Regions from separate parts of the Streptomyces sp. NPDC002788 genome, predicted to be linked through region 2. Evidence: riboswitches for the same ligand, from Rfam matches in the RefSeq annotation. Region 2 holds a riboswitch; the other holds the start of a gene.

The links. Region 2 has a riboswitch for cyclic di-AMP ahead of ACWD1U_RS06675 (M23 family metallopeptidase). Riboswitches for the same ligand answer to the same signal wherever they lie in the genome.
Region 1: another riboswitch for cyclic di-AMP. It lies ahead of ACWD1U_RS10100 (M23 family metallopeptidase); the one in region 2 lies ahead of ACWD1U_RS06675 (M23 family metallopeptidase).

Annotation. Positions count from the first base shown of each region.
Region 1 covers NZ_JBSFVB010000004.1:227,463-234,423, forward strand. The annotation lists gene ACWD1U_RS10075 (ATP-binding protein) at 1-307, opposite strand, end outside; gene ACWD1U_RS10080 (MBL fold metallo-hydrolase) at 838-2,103, opposite strand; partial or broken gene ACWD1U_RS10085 (glutamate dehydrogenase) at 2,244-2,462, shown strand; gene ACWD1U_RS10090 (SGNH/GDSL hydrolase family protein) at 2,845-3,630, opposite strand; gene ACWD1U_RS10095 (DUF6250 domain-containing protein) at 3,776-4,057, opposite strand; gene ACWD1U_RS10100 (M23 family metallopeptidase) at 4,128-5,066, opposite strand; cyclic di-AMP (ydaO/yuaA leader) riboswitch at 5,071-5,225, opposite strand; gene ACWD1U_RS10105 (alpha-galactosidase) at 5,544-6,961, opposite strand, start outside.
Region 2 covers NZ_JBSFVB010000003.1:16,483-23,443, forward strand. The annotation lists gene ACWD1U_RS06665 (PrsW family intramembrane metalloprotease) at 1-1,067, shown strand, start outside; gene ACWD1U_RS06670 (aldo/keto reductase) at 1,147-2,091, opposite strand; gene ACWD1U_RS06675 (M23 family metallopeptidase) at 2,245-3,276, opposite strand; cyclic di-AMP (ydaO/yuaA leader) riboswitch at 3,288-3,444, opposite strand; tRNA gene ACWD1U_RS06680 (tRNA-Met) at 3,739-3,812, opposite strand; gene ACWD1U_RS06685 (dihydrofolate reductase family protein) at 3,937-5,067, opposite strand; gene ACWD1U_RS06690 (MarR family winged helix-turn-helix transcriptional regulator) at 5,145-5,660, shown strand; gene ACWD1U_RS06695 (GTP cyclohydrolase II) at 5,804-6,445, shown strand; gene ACWD1U_RS06700 (MarR family winged helix-turn-helix transcriptional regulator) at 6,564-6,961, shown strand, end outside.

The sequences.
Region 1 (6,961 bases), on a different contig from region 2:
GCACGGTCCGGGCGGCCCGGTTGGCGGCCACCGCGGCGACGACGATGCCCACGAGGGTCACCGACACCGCGCCACCGAGCACGGCCCACAGGGTGAGGCCCGGCCGTACTCCGGTGGACCGGACGGTGAAGAGGACGGCCGCGCAGCCGCTGAGGGCGACGGCGACGGGCGGCAGTACGGCGATGCGCAGCAGTTGGGAGCGTATGTGGGTCTCGGGCAGCGCGGGTGCCGTGCGGGTGGCCGGGCGGCCGTGCCGCCCGCCCTCACGGCGTTCTGTGCGTGCGGCCGGGGCTCGGAGGTGAGACATCGGTGTCCTCGTACTCGTCCGTCGGGCCTGAGTGCCAGGGGGGCTTGCGGAGGTGCGCCCGGGCTCGGGGGGCCGCTTCCGCACGCCCCGACCGCCCGCGGTCTCACCCCGCTGCCGCCCGGCGCCGGCGCGAGCGGGGTCCGTGTGCCGCCCCGGGCCGGGGCCGACGGCGGCACCCGTGCCGGCGTCGGTGGTGCGCGGGCAGCGGGGATCCCCCTCGTGTCGGCTCCCTCGTCCGCCTTGCGCCTGCACGTGCCTGTCCCCCGCTCCCTGATCCGCACTGTTTCCCGACGGCCACTGACAGTAGTCGCCAGCGCATCATGTGCGGTGGGCAGTTGACAAACTCATACGGAGAGCGTCCCGCTCTGGTATGAGCTCTCGTACGACAGACCGATAACCCCCATATGAATCCGGCCAAGAACAGTCATGGTTCGATCCGACCTGGTCAGAAAGGGTCATACAGAAACGGCGAGGGGCCGGGGAGCCATCTGCTCCCCGGCCCCTCGCCGTCCGTCTGCCGTAGGCCCCGGTCAGCCCGCCGTGAGCGTCCCGGAATCCTCGGTCCCCTTGGCGCCCCTCCACCCTTCGTCACTCACTGTGTCGGTCTGGGCCAGGGCTGCCCGGTCCGACACGGTCTTGATCGTGGCGTCGGAGACGGCCTCCGCGACCGGACGGCCACCCGCCGGGGCGAGCGCCACCCCACGCCACCACGGCTCGGACGGGACGGTCCCGGCCGTGGGCTCGAAGGGCTCGCCCGGCCGGGGCAGGGCGATCCGCGCGCCCACGGCGCGCCCGGCCTCGAGCGTCCCCTCGCCGGGTTCCGCCCACGGGTGCGTGGCCAGATTGAAGGTGGCCCAGTGAATCGGCAGCATCGGTCCGTGCTGCGGTCCTCCCTGGAGGTCGAGATGGGCGCGCAAGCCCTCCTCGGGCGTCATGTGGATGTCGGGCCAGAAGCCGGAGTACGCGCCGATCTGGATCATCGTGGCGTCGAACGGGCCGTGCTCGGCACCGATCTCCTTGAAGCCGTCGAAGTAGCCGGTGTCGCCGCTGTGGTAGATCCGGCGCTCCTCGCCTTCGACGACCCAGGAGGCCCACAGCGTGTGCTGGGTGTTGCGCAGGCCCCGGCCGCAGAAGTGCCGGGCCGGGGTGGCGGTCAGGGTGAGGCCGCCGATCCTCGTCGACTCGTGCCAGTCCAGCTCGCGCAGCCGGCCGGCCGACACGCCCCAGTGCTCCAGGTGGGCACCGACGCCGAGCGGGACCGCGAACAGCGTGTCCGTGCCGGCCAGAGCCTTGATGGTGGGCATGTCCAGGTGGTCGTAGTGGTCGTGCGAGATGACCACGACGTCCACCGGGCCGAGCGCGGCGAGCGGCAGGGGCACGGGGTGCAGCCGCCTGGGACCGGCGAAGGCGAACGGGGAGCAGCGCTCGCCCCACACCGGGTCGAACAGGACCCGCCGGCCGTCGATCTCCGCGAGCACGCTGGAGTGCCCCATCCAGGTCAGCCGCAGCCCGGTGGCCGGGGGCCGGGCGATGTCGGCGAGGGTGGTGGCGTGCACCGGCACGGTGCCGTTGGGTATGCGGCGGGTGCGGGTCTCCTTGTCGAAGAAGACCTTCGCGAAGTCCAGGGCCGAGCCCGAGGGCCGGGTCCGCGCGACGCCGCCGGGGTTCTGGAAGACCCCGTCCTTGAAATGGGGCGATCTGCGGATGCGCGCCATGCGCTCACCGCGCGGGTCCGCGCCGAACGCCCCGGGCCGCAGCGCGCGGAGCCCGGAGCTCAGGGTACGGAAGCCGGCCACGGTACCTCCAGGTGGAGTCGGTCAGGCTTTCCATTATGGTCGGCCCCTACGACACCACTGGGGCGCAGGTGTCCCACTGACGGAGATACTGACCGACCATTCAGAAACCCGGTGGCGGAGGCTCCCCTGCGGCCAGCCCCCTGCTGTCCCTGGCCCGGGCCGATCATCACGGCCGGCAGGGCTTCCTGGTCGTCGACCGGCTGGTGCGCGGTGTCGCCGGCGGCGGTCTGCGGATGCGGGCGGGCTGCACCCTGGACGAGGTGACGGGCCCCGCCCGCGGCATGACCGTGAAGGAAGTCCTGCGCTACGCCCCCGCGAACCGCTACAAGCCGCTCGGCGGCGCCGAGGGCGGTATCGACGGGCTCGCCGCCCATGTGACGTCCTACGCCGGCGCGGTACCGCGGACGCGGGCGCAGCAGTGGGTGGAGGAGGCACTGTCGCGTGAACTGGCCCTGTAGTCACCCGCCTCGGCCCGGCCACAGGTTTCGCGGCACTGCGGGCGGGCCCGGCAAAGGCGCTGCGACGGGAGCCGTGACGCTCCCGCAACCGCCGGACGTCGGAAGGGGCCGTCTCAGGGTGTCCGCCCGCAGCGGTCGGCGCGTCGACGCCAGTGAGCCGGTAGGACACCCCATCACGCCGTTCCGAGGGCGTACCCCCCGGCGGCCCGGACCACCCACCGGCGTCATGCGCAAGCGCGCACCCCCACCGGCCAGCCACAGGCCACCGCAGGCACCCGCACCCTCACGCCACCGGAGCGATCCGCATCCGGATGTCCGCCGGGGACAGTGCCCCCTTGGCCGTCACATGGTCACCCGACGACTGCCCGCGCAGCCGGCGCCCGATCCACGGCACCAGGAACTCGCGTGCCCAGTGGACGTCGTCGCGCCGGATGTCGAGGGTGCCGCGCGGCGGCAGCGGTGGCCAGGGCTGCTCGGGGTCGGCCGGCACGTCGAGGCCGAGCACCTGGCCCGCCCGGAGCGCCACGCGCGTGTGCCCCTCGGGCGACAGGTGCAGCCGGTCGGCATCCCACGCCCTGCGGTCCTGGACACTGCGCAGGGACCACAGGTCGAGCACCGGGCAGCCGTACCGGTCGGCGATGGCCCGGACATGGCCGTTGTACGTAGCGATCTTGCCGCGCAGATGCTTGAGCACGGGCACGCCGCGGGTGTCGAATCCGGTCGTCACCATCACCGTGCCGGCCACGGCCGTGAGCTGGGCGAGAGCCCGCTCGAAACGCTCGGCCACCTCGTCCGGGTCGGTGCCGGGCCGGATGATGTCGTTGCCCCCGGCGCAGAACGAGACGAGGTCGGGGGCCATTTCGACGGCCCGCGGAACCTGGTCCGCCACGATCTGGTCGAGAAGCTTCCCGCGCACGGCGAGGTTGGTGTACTGGAAGTCGCCTTCAGGCCGGAGGTCGGCGAGCAGGACGGCGAACCGGTCGGCCCAGCCGACGAACGCCCCGTCGGGGCCGGGATCACCGACGCCCTCGGTGAAGCTGTCCCCCACCGCCACGTACGACCCGATCACTGCTCTGCTGTCACTCTTCGAATCGTCTGCCACAGCCGTTTATGATTCACCCTCGAATGTGACCTACGCGACCGTAGGCCGGGGTTGACGGGCGGTGAGAAAGGCCACTCCTAAAGTGTTCGCCAACTCCGGAATAGGCAGCCTGTCAGGGATGTTTCGGAGTGGACCGCCAAATCCGGAGGTCGGTGCGGTTCGGTTGGTTCGGGACCAGCAGCGTCTCGGTGCGGTCGTGGAACAGGGAGCGGACGCCGGATTCACCCACGTGACGGCGGAGCCCGGTGGTGGGGTCGCAGTTGTCGCCGTAACCGGCGTAGCAGGCCGTGGGGTGGTCGTACTCGTCGAGGGCACCCCCGCGCGGCGTGTCGAAGGGGGCGTCCGGGGACCGGACGTCGGTCGCGTTCCAGAAGTTGTTGATGGGTGCGCACACACCGAAGGCCGGACCCGGGGATCGGGGTCCGGCCTTCGGCCGCGTGTCGGGCAGGTGGTCGTGCGGTCGGTCAGCCGACGGAGACGCCGTGCGAGCGCAGGAAGGCGACCGGGTCCACGTCCGAGCCGTAGTCCGGCGTGGTGCGGATCTCGAAGTGCAGGTGCGGTCCGGTGACGTTGCCGGTCGCACCGGACAGGCCGATCTGCTGCCCGGCGGTCACGGTCTGGCCGGCCGAGACCGAGAGCTGGGACAGGTGGGCGTACTGGGCGTAGTAGCCGTCGTCGAGCTTGATGACGACCTGGTTGCCGTACGCGCCGCCCCAGCCGGCGGAAACGACCGTGCCCGCGCCGACGGCCTTCAGGGAGGTGCCGGTCGGGACGACGAAGTCGACACCGGTGTGGTAGCCGCTGGACCACATGCTGCCGGCCATGCGGTACGGCGTGCCGACGACGGCACCGGCCACCGGGAGGGTGTAGCCGCCGGCGTTGGTCTGGGCGGCCGGCTTGGCGGCGGCCGGCTTCGCAGCGGTCTCCGCCTTCGCGGCGGTCTCCGCCTTCGCGGACGACTCGGCGGAGGAGGACTTCTTCGCCGGCTTCTCGGCCGAGGCCTTCGGCGCGGACGAGGACGGCTTCTCGCTCGAGGCCGCCTTCTTGCCGATCGAGAGCTTGAGGCCCGGGTGGATCAGCGACGGGTCGTCGCCGACCGCGTCACGGTTGTCCGCGTAGAGCTTCTTCCAGCCGCCGCTGACGTGCTGGTCCTCGGCGATCTTCGCGAGCCAGTCGCCGGCCTTCACGGTGTACGTGCGGGTATCCGTGGCCTTTTCGGCGGCCTTCTTCTCGGCGGCCGGAGCGGACTGGACGGCCTTTTGCGGAGCCGACTGCGGGGCGGCCTGGGCGCCGGCGGCCCCCATGAGCGGAAGCGCGAGGGCGGCCCCGCCGGTTCCGGCGACGGCGATGGAACGGGTGAAACGCTGGGTCTTCGGGCGGCGGTGCTTACCCTTCGCGGGCATGGCGAATTCCTCTCCGTCGCCTGCGAGGTGAGCTGTCGGGTGCGGGCTGGAGATGCCCGGCCGCGCCCAGGCGCGGCTTAACCCCAAGCCGTTCCGGGAACCGGAACAGGCGTCTTACCTGTGGGTCCCCCGCTCCTGCCGTACGTCGGGTCAGTGTGTGGGGCTCCGGGCGGCGGCAGGATTAGGCGTCCGTCCGGATTGGTGTGGAACGTAAGCGACCAAGACGCAATGGGACAAGCTTGCGGTTGCCTGTGAAGCTCTTTTTCTTGACGCGTCGGCACATTTCATCGTCACCCAGCGTGGATTACCGATCTCCGGCTTTCACCAAGAACCCTGAATAACGCCAGAATTACGTGCACATGGCAACAACGCATCGTCACGAATATGACGATGGTCACGCACCCCGACCCCATCTCCTTTACGATCGGGGCACGTTATGGCTAAATGGCGAGAAAGCCCCCCATTAGGACATAAGGGCTACTTCTGTTTGAGGTGGACGACAGTAGCGTCCAGGTCGCCACGCAGACCGACCCGCAGGCCGTGATGCAACAGCACGGCGCCTCGGTGAATTTCGCCCGTTTCGAGGCATTCGTACGTTGCTGCCGGGTTGATACCGTGCAGCCGGAGCGCCGGCACGGGCTCGCCGTAGCGCTGCGCCTGGAGCCAGGCGAGGACGACGGTCTCGTCACCGAGGACGTACTGCACCGCGCTCAGACCACCCTCCGGGGGCCGCAGCCGATAGAGGTCGCCGCGCTGCACCACGGGCCGGATCTCCTTGTACAGCCCCACCCACTCCCGGGCCTCGGCGAGCTCCTCCTGCGTCCACCGCGTGAGGTCGCCGCCGACACCGAGCACCCCGGCCATGGCGCTGACGAACCGGAACCGCAGGGAGCTGGCCCGGTGGTTGAGCATGGCGTTCGGGCTGTCGGTGACCCAGGCGGCCATGACCCGGGCCGGGTGGATCTGGCTGAAGCCGTGCTGGACGGCGAGCCGGTCGAGCGGGTCGGTGTTGTCCGAGGTCCACACCTGGTCCGTCCGGCTCAGCACCCCGAGGTCGATCCGCCCGCCGCCGCCCGAGCAGGACTCGAAGGCCACGCCCGGGTGGGCGGCCCGCAGCCGGTCCAGCAGGGCGTACAAGCCCCGGACGTGGTCGACCCACAGCCGCTGCGGATAAGAGTCATCCGGCCAGCCGGCGTCGGTGAAGCAGCGGTTGAAGTCCCACTTGACGTAGTCGATCGGGGCACTGGAGAGGAGCCCGTCGAGCTGCTCCCACAGGTACTCCTGAACATCCTCGCGGGCAAGGTTGAGTACGAGCTGATTGCGGAATTCCGTCCGCTTTCGTCCGGGTTGGTACTGCACCCAGTCGGGGTGGGCGCGATACAGATCGCTGTCCGGATTGACCATCTCGGGCTCGACCCAGATCCCGAACTGCATGCCGAGGTCGTGCACCTGGTCGGCGAGCGGCCTGAGCCCGCCGGGGAAGCGGTCGGGGTTGGGGGTCCAGTCGCCGAGCCCGGCCCGGTCGCTGGTACGCGTCCCGAACCAGCCGTCGTCGACGACGAACAGTTCGACCCCCATGGCCGCGGCCCGCTCGGCCAGCGCCCGCTGCTGCTCCTCGGAGATGTCGAACTCGGTGGCCTCCCAGGAATTGAACAGCACCGGCCGGTCCCGCTCGGCGTCCGGGATCACGTGGGTCCGCTGATAGGCGTGCCAGGCGCGGCTCGCCCCGCCGAAGCCGCCGTCGCTCCAGAGTCCGGCGAAGACGGGGGTCGTGTACGAGTCCCCCGTGCCCAGCATCAGCAGGCCCGAGTCGTCGTGGCCGGCGCCGCCGGTGATCTGCACGCGTGCGTCCGGGAGTTGGGCCACGGCGATGCGCCAGGAACCGGACCAGCCCA
Region 2 (6,961 bases):
AACCGGGCCCCTGGCGGAACCTGCTGTTCTGCTTCGCCTGGGGGGCCTGCGCGGCGGCGTTGATCGCGATCGTCGCCAACAGCTTCGCGACGCGATGGATAGCGACGGCGACCGCGGACCCGTCCAGCGCGGACACGCTCGGCGCGACGGTGATAGCCCCCGTGGTCGAGGAGTCGGCCAAGGCGGCAGCCGTCCTGCTGGTCTTCCTCTTCCGCCGCCGCGACTTCACCGGCATCGTCGACGGAGTCGTCATAGCCGGCGTCACGGCCACCGGCTTCGCGTTCACGGAGAACATCCTCTACCTGGGCACCGCCTTCGGCACCGACCAGCTCACCGGCCACACCGGAATCGCCTCCGTCACGGCGGCGACCTTCTTCGTGCGCATCGTCATGTCGCCGTTCGCGCACCCGCTGTTCACCGTCCTCACCGGCATCGGCTTCGGCATCTCCGCGCTCTCGGCGGACCGCCAGCGCATCCGCCGCGTGGTGTTCCCACTGTCCGGACTCCTGCTCGCGATGGGCATGCACGCGATGTGGAACGGCTCGTCGGCCTTCGGCGAGTACGGCTTTTTCGCCGTGTACGCGGCGTTCATGGTGCCCATCTTCGGGCTGCTGACGTGGCTGGTGATCTGGACCCGGCAACGGGAGCTGAGGACCGTACGGGAGGAGCTGCCCGCGTACGCCGTGGCCGGTTGGCTGACCCCGGCGGAGCCGTACGCGCTGGGCTCGATGCGGGCCCGTCGGATAGCCCGCCAGTACGCACGCCGTCACGCGGGGAAGGCGGCGGCACGGGAGGTGGCCCGGTACGAGGCGTACGCGACGTCCCTCGCGTTCCTCCGGCACCGGGCCCGCCGCGGCCGCGCCGGGGCCGACTTCGCCGTACGGGAGCGCGAACTGCTCCACGCACTGTGGCGGCGCCGGGAGGCGGCCCGCCCCGCGCTGGACCACGCGGCGCGGATCACGGCCCCTCCGGTCCCGGTGACGGCCCCGCCCTGGCCGGTGTACGGGGTGTACGGGTACGGCCATCGGCCGACGCCGTACCCCGCGTACAACCCCTACCGGTCGTAGCCCCGAGAAGCCCGGCCCGTAAGCCCGACCCGAACAACGACCGGGACCCCGAGCCCCCAGACCTCAGGCCCTCATGCCCTCAGGCCGAAGCCGCCGTAAGACGCCCGACCTCTGCCTCCGTCAAGGTCAGCTCCCCGACCCCCACCAGCGCGGGCAACTGCTCCACCGTCCGCGCGGAGGCGATCGGCGCCGCCACGGTCGGCTGGGCGGCGAGCCAGGCCAGTGCCACCGTCGCCACGGGGACGTCATGCGCCTCGGCGATCTCGTCGAGCGCGCCGAGCACCCGCCGCCCCCGCTCGGTCTCCAGGTGCTTGGCCGCGCCCCCGGCCCGCACGCTCTCGACGGTCGTACCGGGCCGGTACTTGCCGGTGAGAAAGCCGGACGCGAGCGCGTAGTACGGAACGGCCGCGAGGCCGCTCCGCTCGGCGAGGTCCTGGAGTTCGCCCTCGTAGGTGTCGCGGGACACCAGGTTGTAGTGGGGTTGGAGGGCCACGTACCGGGCGAGCCCCTCACGGTCGGAGAACTCCAGGGACGCCCGCAGCCGCTCCGCGGAGATGTTGGAGGCGGCGATGTGGCGCACCTTGCCGGCCTTCACGAGTGCGTCGAGGGCACCGATGATCTCCTCGACCGGCACGTCGGGCTGGTCGAAGTGGGTGTAGTAGAGGTCGATGTAGTCGGTGCGCAGGCGCCGCAGGGAGGCGTCGGCGGCGGCCTCGATGTTCGCGGCGGACAGCCCCCGGAACTCGGGGTGCTGGCTGACCTTCGTGGCGACGACGACCTCGGAGCGGTTGCCGCGCGCTTCGAGCCACGTGCCGAGCAGGGTCTCGGACTCGCCGCCCCGGTTGCCGTCGGCCCAGGCCGAGTAGACGTCGGCGGTGTCGACGAAGTTGCCACCGGCGGCGGTGTACGCGTCGAGGACGGCGAAGGACTGCGCTTCGTCGGCGGTCCAGCCGAAGACGTTGCCGCCGAGGGCGAGCGGGAAGACCTCGAGGTCGGAAGAGCCGAGCTTGCGAAGAGACGTCATACCGTGCGTCAACGAACGTGAGGGAATGCCTCATTCCGCAGCGGACGCAAAGCTCCCGCAAACCCCTTTGGACACACCCGAGTACGGAAACCGGCGGCCCTGACGTCGGGGGGCGTCGTCAGGGCCGCCGGTGCTCCGACGGGCGGTGTCCGCTTACGGGTTCAGGCCCTTGCCCTGCAGCCACGCCCTCGGGTCGATGCCGCTCGAGGATCCACCGGAGTGGACTTCGAGGTGGAGGTGGGCCCCGGTGACGTTGCCGGTGGCGCCCACGCGGCCGATGACGTCACCGGTGCTGACCTTCTGGCCGACGCTGACGCCGATGGACGACTGGTGCGCGTACCAGATCTCCGTGCCGTCATCGAGGGTGAGGACGGTCTTGTAGCCGTACGAGCCGTTCCAGCCGGCCTCGGTGATGGTGCCGCTGTGCACCGCCTTGATCGGCGTGCCGGTGGGAGCGGCGAAGTCGAGGCCGGTGTGGTAGCCGGAGGACCAGTAGGCGCCGGCCTGACCGAAGGACGAGGTGATGGTGTAGGAGGAGGTCGGCAGCGTGTACTGCTTGGCGAGGGCGGCGAGCCGCTCGGCCTCGGCCTTCTTCCTGGCCTCCTCCTCCGCCTTCTTCTTGGCTTCGGCGGCCTTGGCCTTGGCCTCCTTCTCCGCCTTGGCCACAGCTTCCTGGGCCGCCTTCTCGGCGGCGGCCGCGGCTTGCTGCGCGGCCTTGCTCTCCACCTGGTCCTGCTGGTGCTCGACCTGGGCCATGATCCGGGCGCGCAGCGCCTCGCCCGCGCCGTCGGCTCCCTGGTCGGTCTCCGCGGCGGCGGTGCCGAGGCTGCTGAGCGGGGTGGCGGAGCCTTGGGGGGTGTCGTCGTCCGAGATGAGGGAACCCACCGAGGGAAGGTCCGGGACGGAGATCGACACCGGCGGCTTGCCGGTCTGGGCGCTGGCCATACCGCCCGCGCCCACGGCGGCGATGACGCCGACGCCGAGGACGGTGGAGCTGCGGGCGAGTCCTCCGCCGCGCTGCTTGGTGACACGATGCCGGCCACGGACGGGGCGGATGGACTCCGCGGTGGGGTTCCACTCCTGGAACGGGCCCTCGTCGGTGCGCTGACGGCCGTAGCCGAACGTCTCGGTGTCGCGCTGGTCCGTCGCGAACGGGGCCTCGGGGGCAGGCCGGTTGGACGCCACGTGGGCGTACTCCTTTCCTTCCTTCTCGCCTACCGGGTTAGCTGACGGGTTCGGAGCAGGAAGGTCTCCTACGCGCGTATACCGACCGTGCTTCCACGGCGGCATCCGCTCGATTCACCCCAAGTGGTGGTTCCCCGGTTCCCTTTCGGGATTCGGCGCGTGCGCACGGAGCCGCCTTCTGTGACGGCTGGGACGACCGCGCTGCGTTATCGAACGTTAATAGACGGACGGTGGGTATTCCAGCGCTTCCGCTTGATCATTAACCTTTTTCGTGCGGACTTACCTGCCACGACCGTAGTAAATCGGGCGAGTTGACCGCCTCGCAAGTGACTCATGAGTTTTGATGGTTCGTCAGTTGTTATGCGGAGCGGGGCGATTCGCTCACTGGCCGTAACGACGCGTCCGGGCACGGGAATGCACCGAGGGCCGGAACCCTTTCGGATTCCGGCCCTCGGCCTTCAGTAGCGGGGACAGGATTTGAACCTGCGACCTCTGGGTTATGAGCCCAGCGAGCTACCGAGCTGCTCCACCCCGCGTCGTTGTGACTCCAGTGTACGCCATCCGCGGGACAGCTCGTGCACACCGGCTCCTCGGCCGCCCGGGTCGCCCGCGCGACGAGGTCTCCCACGCGGTGAACAGCCCGTCGGCGCCGGGGTCCGGTCAGTGCAGCAGGTGCCGGTTCGGCGCCTTGGCCCGCTCCTCCTGCTCCGGCAGGACGACGACCTCGGCTCCCCCGGCGGCCAGGACACCGCTGCCGTCGGCCCCGGCCACGAAGGTGTCCGGCTCACGCCAGGCCGTGACGACGCGTCGTACGCCCGCGTCGAGGATCAGCCGGGCGCAGGGTGCGGGACGGGAGGCGCGGCGGGCGCAGGGCTCCAGGCTGCTGTAGACGGTCGCGCCGGTGAGCCTCGGGTCGGCCGGGTCGAGCTTGGCCAGGGCCGCCTCCTCGGCGTGCACGACCGGATCGCCGCCCTCGCGGGAGTGGCCGCGGGCCAGTTCGGTGCCGTCGGCCGCGACCACCACCGCACCCACGCTGAACGCCGTGTCCGACGGCGGACACCGCTCCGCCAGTGCGCAGGCGACGGCCAGCCAGTGGTGGTCGGCGGCGACCGGGAGCGGTCCGGTGCCCGGGGCGGTCGGTTCGTAGCGCATGAGGACGACGTCCTCGATCCGCCGCGTCTCCAGCAGCCGGAGCCGGCCGGACTGGTAGCCGCCGGGTCCGAAGAGGCGGGGCGCCCCGGGGTCGCCCACGAACAGCGGGGCGAGGACCAGCTGGAGTTCGTCGGCGAGGCCCTGAGTGAGGAGCTGGGTGTGGATCAGGCCGCCGCCCTCGACCATGAGCCGCCGTACGCCCCGCACGTCGTGCAGGTGGGTGAGGAGCCGGCGCCAGTCGAGGTCGGGGCCGAGGGGGACGATGTCGGTGGCGAGGCCGAGGGCACGGGCGCGTTCGGCGCCCTCGTCGGTCGTGTAGAGGACCGTCTCGCCGCCGGTGTGCCAGAACCGGGCGTCCGGGTCGAGGTCGCCGGAGCCGCTGACGGTGACCTTGAGGGGGTACTCGGGCTTGCCGGCGGTCGTGCGGGCGGCGCGCCGCTCGGCGGAGTTGACCAGGAGCTGGGGGTTGTCGGCGCGGAGGGTGCCGGCGCCGACCAGGATCGCGTCGACGGACGCCCGGACCTCGTCGACCCGGTCGAAGTCGGCGGGGCCGGACAGGAGCAGGCGTTCGGGTCCGGTGTCGTCCAGGTAGCCGTCGAGGGAGACGGCGGCGGACAGCAGGACGTACGGGTGGGGCATCGACGCTCCGCGGCTGGTCGGGACGGCGGGACTGGGCAGGGCTTGGTTCAAGTTTGAAACAAACCTACACTGGCGGCATGACGACTCGCTGGCTCACCCTCGAGGAGCAACGCGCCTGGCGCGCGTACATCGCCGCCTCACTGCTCCTGGAGGACGCGATCGACCGGCAGCTCCAGCAGGACGCCGGCATGCCGCACCTGTACTACTCCATCCTGTCCGTCCTCTCCGAGTCTCCGGAACGGCGGCTGCGCATGACCGATCTCGCCGAGCGGCTGAAGATCACGCGCAGCCGGCTGACGTACGCGGTGACGCGACTGGAGAAGGACGGCATGCTGCGGCGCGAGGCCTGCCGGTATGACAAGCGGGGCAGTGTCGCGGCGCTGACCGACGAGGGGTTCGCCGTGCTGGAGCGGGCGGCACCGGGACATGTCGAAACCGTGCGGAGCTTCGTGTTCGACCGGCTCAGCGAGGAGCAGGTGGTGCAGCTGGAGGCGATCTCCGCTGCGATCGCTCAGGGACTCGAGGAGGACGGGGAGCGGCCGGCGTCGGACGACGTGCCGTGGCGGCGGAGGTCCTCGTCCGCCTGTTCGTGACGCGCGCCACAAGGCACCGCGTCCTCATTGCTTCAAATTTCAAGCAAGAGTAGGGTTCCGATCGTGGATCTGCTTCAAATCTGAAGCACATCTGAGAAGTACGGCTGTGCAGCCGAACAGGAAACGGAACCCGGAGGCCCCGCATGCCCGACACCCCCGCAGTCCTCGCCACCCCGCGCTCCCGCGTCCGGGTCCCGCTGCGCTTCCACGACGGCTACCAGGCCGACGCCGAGCTCGTCACCTTCCACGGCCTGGCCGACGGCCAGGAGCACGTGGCCGTCGTCCTGGGTGAGCCGGGCCCCGTCCCGCTGGTGCGGCTGCACTCCGAGTGCCTGACCGGGGACGTGTTCGGCTCGGCCCGCTGCGACTGCGGTCCGCAGCTGCGCGAGGCGGTCGAGCGCATCGCCGAGCGCGGCGGCGTACTCCTCTACCTCCGCCAGGAGGGCCGCGGCATCGGCCTCTACAACAAGCTCGACGCGTACGCCCTCCAGGACGAGGGCCTCGACACGTACGAGGCCAACGCGGCCCTGGGACTGCCCGAGGACGCCCGCGACTACACGGCGGCGGCCCAGATGCTGCGGGCCCTGGGCATCGGCGAACTGGACCTGCTCTCCAACAACCCCGACAAGGCGGGTCAGTTGCGGGAGCTGGGCGTCGGCGTCCGCGACCGCGTCCCCACCGGGGTCTTCACCACCGCGCACAACGTCCGCTACCTGCGCGCCAAGGTCCTCCAGACCCAGCACACGCTGCCGCTCGCCGCGCTGACGGAACTCAGCGCCGGCTGAGCCGCCCACGGTCCGGCCGGGTTCTGAACGGGGTTGCTTGCCTCTCGGCTCATCGGGTACCGCCTTTGAAAGAGGGCGACCTCCGCAGTACCCGGAGCTTATGGAAAGTGACCGTTCTGTGACCGATCTCGGTGGCCCCGGTGACCACCGGGCGAGAGGGCCGGGCGACGGCCCGGAGGCCGTCGCCTCGCAGATCGCCGATGCGGTGGACAGTCTTACGGCCCTGTGGTCGGTCGCCGCACAGGAGGCGTCTCTGCGCCTGTCCCCGCACCAGCTGCGGGCGTTGCGCACCGTGGAGGCGGCGCCCGGTCTCAACCTCACGGCTCTGGCGGACGGCCTGGACATCGGTCTCCCGACGGCCAGCCGCCTCTGCGACCGCCTGGCGGCGGCCGGCCTCCTGGAGCGGACCCCGCACCCGGACACCCGCCGCGAAGTCCAGCTCCGGCTCACCTCCCACGGCCACCACGTCCTGGGCGACGTCGCCGGCCGCCGCGCCCGGGCTCTCGCCACGGCCCT